Regions from separate parts of the Psychrobacillus sp. FSL K6-4615 genome, predicted to be linked through region 1. Evidence: predicted binding sites of a transcription regulator. Region 1 holds the regulator's gene; the other holds the start of a gene.
What was found. Region 1 encodes LexA, which represses DNA repair genes until DNA is damaged. Its sites were predicted from a motif close to CGAACATATGTTCG; they were not measured.
Positions count from the first base shown of each region.

Region 2: MKX53_RS10055 (YolD-like family protein) is a predicted target of LexA. The motif match lies at 1,604-1,617, and genes of this name have one in related genera.

Region 1 covers NZ_JBBOYQ010000001.1:1,484,980-1,490,402, forward strand. The annotation lists gene MKX53_RS07100 (hypothetical protein) at 76-615, opposite strand; gene MKX53_RS07105 (hypothetical protein) at 804-974, opposite strand; gene MKX53_RS07110 (peptidoglycan DD-metalloendopeptidase family protein) at 1,198-1,776, shown strand; gene lexA (transcriptional repressor LexA) at 1,952-2,572, opposite strand; gene yneA (cell division suppressor protein YneA) at 2,745-3,062, shown strand; gene MKX53_RS07125 (YneB family resolvase-like protein) at 3,059-3,709, shown strand; gene MKX53_RS07130 (DUF896 domain-containing protein) at 3,772-4,005, shown strand; gene tkt (transketolase) at 4,092-5,423, shown strand, end outside.
Region 2 covers NZ_JBBOYQ010000001.1:2,031,171-2,036,593, forward strand. The annotation lists gene MKX53_RS10045 (hypothetical protein) at 1-104, opposite strand, end outside; gene MKX53_RS10050 (HAD family hydrolase) at 374-1,072, opposite strand; gene MKX53_RS10055 (YolD-like family protein) at 1,200-1,571, opposite strand; gene MKX53_RS10060 (hypothetical protein) at 1,676-1,852, shown strand; gene MKX53_RS10065 (LLM class flavin-dependent oxidoreductase) at 1,863-2,855, opposite strand; gene MKX53_RS10075 (GNAT family N-acetyltransferase) at 3,563-3,973, shown strand; gene MKX53_RS10080 (hypothetical protein) at 4,076-4,273, shown strand; gene MKX53_RS10085 (dihydrolipoamide acetyltransferase family protein) at 4,382-5,423, opposite strand, start outside.

The sequences.
Region 1 (5,423 bases):
GCATTTCTTATTAACAAAAAGAGTTTGTTCTTGAAAAACATAATTATCTTTTCGAGATAATGTGTAGTTTATAAACTAAACTGCCAATATGCTATGCACTGTAAGTTGTCCGAGATATCGACCGGGATTTGCGGAATATCCAGATACGGTTGGAGAAGTGACAGTAGTCTCAACTACAATTCGTCCAGAGTTGCCTAATAGGCCGATTGCTAGTAACGTATCCCCGGATGTAATTGCAACGTCCTGAGAGCTACCTGAGTTGTTACCTGAAAAAAGTGGAATAGTAGCAACTACGATTCCAAGAAGATTAACAACTTCTAGAGTTGCAGTTACAGAAGCCGTTTCGTTAGCTGCAAACGCAAAATAAGCGGAAAGAGGTAATGCTAGAGTGAGTAGTGGCAAAGTTCCAATATTAAAGATACTTTGAAATGTCACGGTTTGATTGGACTCTGTGTTAGGAGACCAAATATAAGCACTACTTCCATCTACTAAAGGTGAAACCATTGCTGGTAGAGTTGGTACAGCGGGTGTCGGAAGCGTTCCAGGTGGTGCAGCTGTATCTGCAATTACATTAGTATTTGCAGGGGTAGTAAACTCTTGAAGTACAAGAACCATATAATTCACCTCCTTATAATAGATTAGCCGTTTGGACGGCATAATATAATATATGTAATAGAAATTAGGAGGACTAGTCATTTTGATTGTCTCGTAAGAAAAAAGAATAAAATACTATTAATTTTGAAATCTAACATTACATGGCAAAACTATATAGTGTGTAACATTAATAAAAAAAGCACACTTCGTTAAAAAATAAGTGAGCTTTCTGTGTTTATATTTAACTTTCTTTTTTCTAAAATTCTTAATGCATCTTTCAACAGATTAATGTCAATCAAAATTTCTTTCTTCAAATAGTGGTTATTGCATCTATAATAATCATTAATAAGCTTTTTGAGTTCTTCTATAATTAGTTTCATAAATTATTGCCCCTTTATATAGTTATATAGGTCTACAGAAAATAATATTAATAATTTAACATATGCTTGATTATAAATATTAATACCCAAATTTACTCATTTCTAATCTTTTTACAATTTTTTAGGGAAATATGATGATTATTGACTATATGTTATTAATCATTCGAGCATTAACTAGTGAGAGGGATTGTTCTCTACTTATTAATAGGAGGGAGGTTATAAATTGTTTATTAGACCAAGCGAAGGAGAAATTACATCTCGTTTTGGAGAAATTCGAAAAAATAGTAATGTTAAAGTCCATAAAGGAGTTGACATTGGGAATGATGGTAGTCCGATTATAAGAGCATCTGCCAGTGGTAAAGTGACTAGAGCGAAAGTTATTGGAGGATATGGAAATACCATAACGATTGCACATACTTTAAACGGTAAAAAGTACGAAACCTTATATGCGCATCTAAAAACTATTTCTGTGAAAGTGGGACAAAGTATTAAACAAGGTCAACAAATAGGTATTAAAGGGAGTACAGGAAATAGCACAGGTATCCACTTACATTTTGAAATTCACATACCATCTTACGAGACAGGTCAGCCAAATGCGGTAAATCCTTTAAAGTATATAAGTGAAATAAATGTCACTGAAGTTCAGAAACTCTTAAATTCAGCAGGTTATAAATTGATAAATGACGGGATAGAGGGACCCTTAACTATTTCGGCTATTAAAGACTTTCAAAAGAAAAAGGGCTTAACAGTTGATGGGGTAGTCGGAACAAAGACTTTAGCTGCCCTCAAGAAGAAGAAGTAGTATTACTAGTTTACCAAAGCTACTAATTACTTATGTATAAAAATAAAACCCCTCAACCATTAAGGTAAAGGGGTTTTTCGATGATTTCAACGAAAATGTCCACTTTTCGTTGAAATATGATATCGGCTCTCTGTTATCTTACGTTTATTTGTCTATATTGTCAAGTTCGACAAAACTATTGAATATTACGGTAAACTCCAACTACTTTTCCAAGTATACTAACTGAATTTACAATGATAGGTTCCATGGAAGAATTTTCGGGTTGCAGACGGAAATAGGACTTTTCCTTGAAGAATCTTTTAACTGTTGCTTCATCTTCATCAGTCATTGCGACAACAATATCGCCATTATTGGCAGATTGCTGTTGTTTTACAACCACATAGTCACCATTTAATATTCCAGCCTCTATCATACTATTACCCATAATCTCTAACATAAATAAATTATCATCTGCAGTTCCAAATGTTTCTGGAAGTGGGAAGAATTCTTCTATATTTTCAATTGCTGTAATAGGGATACCAGCAGTAACTTTACCGATCAACGGTACATGAACCACATTGTGTTTTTCAGCAACGCTGCCCAAGCCATCCAGAATCTCAATAGCGCGTGGTTTTGTTGGATCTCTCCTAATTAAACCTTTACTTTCCAGTCGTGCTAAATGTCCATGAACAGTTGAACTAGATGCTAAGCCCACAGCTTCTCCAATTTCTCTAACGGATGGTGGATAACCTTTTTTACGAACTTCTTCTTTTATAAAAGCAAGTATATCTTCTTGTCTTTTAGATGCTTTTTTCATATGTTCACCTCTTTTTGAATAATTATCTCTATCCTTTTCTATCTTATTAATAGTATAACAGGGGAAGAACAGTAATGCAAACATAGGTTCTAATTATTGTTGACAAAAACAAACGTTCGCATTAATATTAAAATATACATTACGAACACACATTCTATTAGGGGGATTTTAAATGACCTGGATGAAAGAAAATTACTTTTTAACAATATTTGTAGCGTGCAGTATTGCATTTACAATGTTTATAATAATCTCGAATTCTTTTTCGACAGACGAGAGCCAACATATTAATATAGAACAAGGAGATTCTTTATGGGCTTTAGCACAAGAATATGGAACGAATGAAGATAAGCTAAAATGGATCGATAAAGTAATTGCGATGAATAATTTGCAAGACGGTCATATTAAAGCGGGGGAAGTTATTATTATTCCAGTCATTGAAAAAAGTTACCATTTCAATCATGATACGGAGATAGCGGGCGATACAAAGTGAAATCAGTTATATATTGTCGAGTGAGTACAGAAAAAGAGTCTCAAGAGACTTCATTAAAAAGGCAAGAGGAAGAATTGATAGAATTTGCAAAACTAAATAATTATGAAGTTGAAAAAGTATTTTCAGATCAGCATAGTGGATATGATATTGAACGCGAAGGCTTATTAGATTTACTTGACTATATTAAACAAAATGAAATTAAAGCGGTATTTGTACAAGATGAGACACGTATTGGCAGAGGAAACGGTAGAATGGCCGTTCTACATTTACTTCAAAAAATCAATACTTCGATTTATACGTTACAGGATAAAGGTGTCATTAATCTAAACGAAATGGATACTATGCTCTTGGAAATATTGGCGCTAGTGGAGGAGTATCAGCGGAAATTACACAACGCAAAAATTAAAAGAGGTATGAAAAAAGCAGTGTCTCAAGGATATAGACCGGAAAAAAACTTGAAAACAAGAGGTAATCCCGAAGGAAGAGAGAGAATAGACGTGCCATTAGAAGAAGTAGTTAGACTTCGTAATGCTGGTCTTACCTATGAAGAGATTTCGATGACCCTAAAAGGTTTGGGGTTTAATATTAGTAAAGCAACTGTCCATCGACGTTATATGGAGTACATAGAAACACACGGAGTGAAATGACTTGCACTCTGTGTGTTTTTTCCTTACCTTTATATAAGGATAAAGTGAAAGGGTGAAAAGAATTGTTAAGTAAAGAAAAATTAGCGAGAATTAGTGAGTTATCGAGAAAATCTAAAACTACAGGACTTTCCATGGAAGAAGCAAAAGAACAAAGCTCTTTACGTAAAGAATATTTGGAAACTTTTCGCTCTACTATGAGAGATACCATTGAAAGTGTAAAAGTAATTGACCCTGATGGAAATGATGTAACACCTTCAAAAGTTCAAGAAGCAAAGAAAGGAAAGTTTCTGAATTAAATTATCATTTCAAAACCATTGATAATACAGACATTCTTGTCTAAACTAGATATATAGCAAAAAATTTGTTTGAGAGGATGTCATTCATGTCATTACAATCCGATTTATTAGCAATTAATACTATTAGAACATTATCAATTGATGCAATTGATAAAGCAAATTCTGGTCACCCTGGTTTACCAATGGGGGCTGCTCCAATGGCATACACATTATGGACAAAGCATTTACGTCATAACCCAAGTAACCCAACGTGGTTCAACCGTGACCGCTTTGTGTTATCTGCTGGACATGGTTCTATGCTTTTATATAGCTTGCTTCATCTTGGTGGGTACGATTTACCAATGGAAGAAATTAAGAACTTCAGACAATGGGATTCTAAAACTCCCGGACATCCAGAGTTTGGTCACACTGCAGGAGTAGAAGCAACAACAGGACCACTTGGTCAAGGTATTGGTATGGCAGTCGGAATGGCAATGGCAGAAGCACATTTAGCTGCTACGTACAATAAAGACAACCATTCAATTATTGATCATTATACGTACGCATTATGTGGTGATGGTGATTTAATGGAAGGTGTGGCTGCAGAAGCAATTTCTTTAGCTGGACATCTTAAGTTGGATAAATTAATTGTATTATATGATAGTAATGATATTTCTTTAGACGGTGATTTACATAAATCATTCTCTGAAAATGTTGAAAAACGTTTTGACTCGTATGGTTGGAACTATATTCATGTAAAAGACGGAAATGACATTGAAGAAATTTCAAATGCCATTGAAAAAGCGAAGTCTCAAAATGACAAGCCAACGATTATTGAAGTTAAAACTGTTATTGGATTCGGTTCTCCTAATCGTTCTGGTAAATCCGATGCGCACGGTATGCCATTAGGAAAAGACGAAACTCTTTTAGCTAAAGCTGAATATAAATGGTTATTTGAAGAAGATTTCTATGTGCCAGAAGAAGTTTATGACACATTTAAACAAGCTTCAAACGTATTGGGTGTTGAAGAAGAATCTTCGTGGAATGAAAAAGTTAAGCAATATGAGTCGGAATTCCCTGAGTTAGCTGCAACATTAAAAACAGCAATTTCTGGTAAGTTACCGGAAAACTTTGCAGATGCACTTAAAACATACGAAGCAGGTACTTCTCATGCAACCCGTTCTGCTTCAGGTGAAGCGATTAATGCAATTGCCCAAAACTTACCTTCATTCTTTGGTGGTAGTGCTGATCTAGCCGGTTCAAACAAAACTACTATGAAGAATGTAGGAGATTTCTCAGCTGACGATTATGCAGGGAAAAACATTTGGTTTGGTGTGCGTGAATTTGCAATGGGAACTGCTTTAAATGGTATGGCTTTACACGGAGGACTAAATGTCTTTGGTGGTACATTCTTCGTATTTAGTGACTATGTTAGACCT
Region 2 (5,423 bases), 550 kb from region 1:
GGAGTGGTAGGCTCTTCAAAATAACTCGTGCCATTTGCAAAGATAGAGGTTGGTTTTATACAAATACTAGCTAATATGAGCAAGATTATTACTTGCTTTCTCATCTCCTTCCCTCCCTTAAACTTTATTTGACCTTTCCAGCTAAAGGCTTATTATTTTCCACCTGGCAGATGCAAATCATCAAGGTACTCTTTTGCCATTAAAAGCAGTTCATATGTATCGTTCCATTATTTCCTCAGTTCAAATACATTTTTATGCTGTGTTATCGGAACTATGACACAACAGCCCATTAATATATCTGGCTCGTTTTTCCACTGAAAAAATAGCTAGTTTCATTTCCAAATACAATATTCTGTTTTAACCTTTATAAGGATTACAAAACGGACAATTTTCCGTTTTTACCTCTCACCAACTCATCGATTATAGTTGGGATTTCCATTAGATTATCTACAACATACTCTGCTTGAACATCCACATCCTTCCATTGCATATCTTTCTTCCAAATACCCTTCATCCCTACATGTTTAGCCGCTCGCATATCATTATCTGGATGGTCACCGATAAATACGCATTCGTTTGGTTGGAGCCCAAGTTTGTCGGCAGCCCGTAAAAATATTTGGGGATCTGGCTTTTTAACATCCTCCCATTCAGAAATTAAAATTGTTTGGAAATAATCTTCTATTCCTAAAGCCATTATATTGTCCATTTGAAACTGACCGAATCCATTCGTAATCATCCCTATTAACATCTTTCTCTCCTTCAATTTCTCTAGCATTAATAAAAGATTATCAAAAGGTACACAGCAATACTTAAATTCACTCAAATAATCTTCCAGTAGTTCTTGCCAAGTAATTTTGGTAATTCCAAATTCCTCTGCTAATTGGCTATATACTTTGTCCTTCCAAACATATCCTCGACTGTCTAATTGTATAAGCCTTGCTGTGTACACATCTTTTGTAATAGGACCTATGAGGTGACTAAATCTATCGTATTGCTTATCTGCAAACAACTTTAATGACTCATCTCTATTGAGTAAAGTACCATCTAAATCGAACAGAACTGCTTTTATCATGTTATTCTCCTTTCACTTACTTTAAGTCTTTTGGATTACCTTCTACATCTCCTGGTTCAAATCCTTCTTTTATTTATTCATAAATAAAACATCATCCATGTATAAAGGATGATGCCATTCGTAATTACTATTCCGATAAGGTGACGTCTACGATTTCGTCGATTGATAGTTCAAACGAGCGAAAAGGATCCTCTATTTCAATTGTTCGCTTTCTCAAATCAATCCATTGGATCGTACCGCGGTTATAGATAAACTCTCCCTCTTTCCACCGTTTTATTTTGATTTCAACGTTTCGTTGCATTGCGAGTGCGATTTGATCATGAATAACTTCATAGTCAAACTCATTTAAATCTGGGCGAGGCTCTTTTTTTATCTCTTCTCCATATTCTCGAAGCATCTTCACATGCTCCGGCAACATCATTGCTACCCACTTTTTCGACCCACGATCCTGCAATCGAGATAAATCCAATTGGTTCCAATCTTCTTCAAAGTTAGCCATGTTATCACATCTCTCTTTTTTACTTATCATACCGAACATTTGTTCTTATTTCAAGCGGGAATTAATGGCCGCTGAAAAAATGATCTTCAAAAGTGTACATAACAATGATGGAGCGATTATGGAAGGTGATTGATCGGTTATTGGTTTCTATTGATCGATTATCGGTGTTCGTCGATCGATTATTTGATTCCATCAATCGATTATTAGACAGCATCGATCGATTCTCACAGATAAGACCATTCTTCCTAATAAAAAGACACGCTCATAATGAACGTGTCTAATCTTTATAATCTACATCAATTCTTTTGCAAGTAACCGATAGACATTTAAACGTTTTTCTTGCGAATGCGGAATACTACAAATCATGACTTCATCGAAACCATAATTACCTTGTTCTTCCTGTAAAGTCTCCGCTACCTCTTTTGCAGAACCGACTAGATGAATTTTACGATTTTCTTGAATCATCATGCGATCCATTTCCGTCAGCGGATAATCCTGCGCTGCCTCTGGTGTCATTAATGAACGAATTTGCCCTTTCATAAGAGACAAACGTGCAATGTCCTGAGGTAATGCTTCAAATTCAGCCTCTTCTTTGGTTTCTGCAGCCGTTACAAGGTATGTAACATTAATCTCTGGCTTTTCCATTAAAGCAGACGGCGTGAAGTTATTACGGTATGTGTCTAATATCGCTGGAGTCATACCACCTTGGAAAAATTGTGCAAACGAATAGCCAAGACCCATTCTTCCAGCCTGTACAGCACTATTACCAGTGGAGCCAAGTAACCAAGCTTCTGGTAATACGATTTTAGAAGGACTGGCAATCGTTCTGTTGTATAAGCTATCCTCTGGAACTTCATCATTGATCAGTTGCAGGGCAATTGCTAACTTTTCATACATATTGTTGACCAATGGAGGACGACCTTCCGAAAGAGCATACATCGCATGATTATCTCCCCCTGGAGCTCTTCCTACACCGAAGTCAATACGACCTGGAGAAAGTGCACTTAAGGTTTTAAAAACCTCCGCTAACTTCAATGGTGAGTAGTGCATCATCATCACGCCACCTGTACCGATACGTAATTTTTTGGTTTTCGCAGCTAAGTGAGCCGCAATTACTTCCGGTGCAGAACTTGAAAATGCATCGGTTCCATGATGCTCGGCCATCCACATACGATGATAGCCTAGTTCATCTGCTAAAATAGCCAATTCTTCTGCTTTTTTTAATGCTCCTGCTGCCGTATTGCCAGATGTGACTGGCGCTTGATCTAATACACTTAGTTTCATCTATATATCTCCCCTTCAACAAATGCTCGTTTAATACGTTTCTTTTCAAATGCTATCGAATTAAAATTAAAAAGTAAACGAAAGGGACTTGATAATAGAAATATTATTGAAGTAAATCGCTAACCTCCTTGGCACTTTAAAATTTCTACTTCTTTTAAATTCTATGGAGACATAAAATCTTAACAGTTCAATCTAAACGTGAGGAGATGATTTTTTGGTTAGCCTGTTGGAAAATATATTCCAAATCTCGGCAATAATACTACTGCTATGTTCTCTCTATTACTATAGACATTTTAAAAAAACGAAAAGAGAAAGAAAGCTTACTTCCCTTGAATTTTCGATGTTTTTGTTAACAGAAGTAGCAATTTTTCTCTGTGCAGGTAGTTATCTACTTCTTCTCTTGGATAAAGGTTGGATTTAGCTAAATAGCGTAAGGGGAAAAATATGTTGGAAATATAGAACATAAGTGGAACTAGTTGTAGAGTCGTCACAACTAGCTCCTCTTTTTTCAGTAATCATATGGCATTTTCGTGTTACAAACCAAATGGAGATTTATGTTAAAATACAAATAAGTAAGACGTCAATATGGTGAGTCGTTAAGTTAAGGACGAAACTTCTAGTCGCTGCACAACTAATATTTTGCTTTATTACATATGGAAGTAAAGCCTTTTTTATTGAAATAAGTAATACAAGAATGGATGTGCTTTATGGAAGAAATGATATCACCATTTATTCAACCAAACTTGAGAAAACTTTTATCCTTCGCAACCTCGGAATGGAATATCGATCGAGAATACGAATTATATATCCACTCACCAGTTAGAGTATTATATGGATATATCTTTGAAGATGAAGTCGTTGGTTGTATAGGAATAGAAATTTTAGATTTAAAGTGGTGTGAAATTAAACATATTGCAGTATTTCCAAACCATAGAGGAAAAGGTCTAGGAAGTAAAATGATTAGTTTTATTAAAGTTAAACATCCAGTACCTTTTGTTATTGCTGAAACCGATAAAGAAGCTGTAATTTTTTATGAAAATTACGGATTTAAAATAACGAGTTTGGGAGAAAAGTATCCAGGTGTGGAACGCTACCTATGTATCCTGAAAAATAAGTAGACTATTATATTTAGCTAACATCATCGGTTTTATTTCTATCAGAATTTAAAGTATTTCTTAATGAACTATAGTAAATAAAGTTGAGTTGCAAAGGGGTAGTATATGTCCAAATATATTAGTATATTTTGTTTAGCATTAGTCGCTAGTGTAATTTTATTCTCTCTATTTGCTGGAGTGTTTGATGGTGGTGATTATGCCGAAACAGCAATTTATACAATAGGAACAATAATCATTGTACTTCTATCATTTTTGATATCTCTTATGTACTATTTAATAAATTTATTGCAAAGGAAGATTTAGATCTACTTTCAATAACGGTGTGCTTTAGTAAAAAGAGAAAATAATGGAATGGAACGCAGCAAAATTAAAAAGGTAGTGCTAAAAAGCACTACCTTTTTTAACTATTTATTAATAAACCGATGTATTTTCTTTAGTGATATTTTCTAGAATTTCTTTCACACGTGCTAAGAAACGACCAGCAACTAAACCATCTAGTACACGGTGGTCTAATGAAAGACATAAGTTTACCATATCACGCGCAGCAATCATGCCACCATCCATAATAACTGGACGTTTCACAATAGATTCTACTTGTAAAATCGCTGCTTGTGGGAAGTTAATGATTCCCATTGACTGAACAGAACCGAATGATCCAGTATTGTTTACAGTGAATGTACCACCTTGCATTTCATCTGATTTTAACTTTCCTGAACGGACTTTTGCAGCAAGTTCGTTTACTTCACGACCAATACCTTTAATCGTTTTTTCGTCCGCATTTTTAATAACTGGAACGTATAGCGCGTCTTCTGTTGCTACTGCTATAGAAATATTGATGTCTTTTTTCTGAACGATTTTATCCCCAGCCCACATAGAATTCATCATTGGGAATTCTTTTAATGCTTGCGATACAGCTTTCACGAAGAAAGCAAAGTATGTAACATTAAATCCTTCTTTTTGTTTAAATTCATGCTTGATGGAGTCACGGTATTGAACCATGTTCGTAACGTCTACTTCAATCATTGTCCATGCATGAGGAGCTTCGTGTTTGCTACGTAGCATATTTGCCGCGATTGCTTTCCGAACACCTGTTACAGGAATCTCGATATCTCCCACTGCCACTGGAACATTAGGAGCTGCTGTTTTCGGTGATGGAGCTGAAGTAGGTGCAGCTGCTGTTGGTGATGGCGTGGAAACAGCTTGTTGCTCTACTTTTGCTACTGGAATTTCTCCACTTTCTACAATTTTCAGTAGATCCTTACGAGTGATTCGCCCTTCGTTACCTGTACCAGTAACTAAAGAAAGATCGATTCCATGTTCTTGTGAAATTTTCAGCACTGCAGGTGAGTAGCGTGCTTTGGAACCTTTTTCACGTTCTACAGGCGCAGCATGCTTTTGTACTTCCGCAGGTTTTACAGTTTCAGCAGTTGGCTCTTCAGGTGCAGCCTCTTTT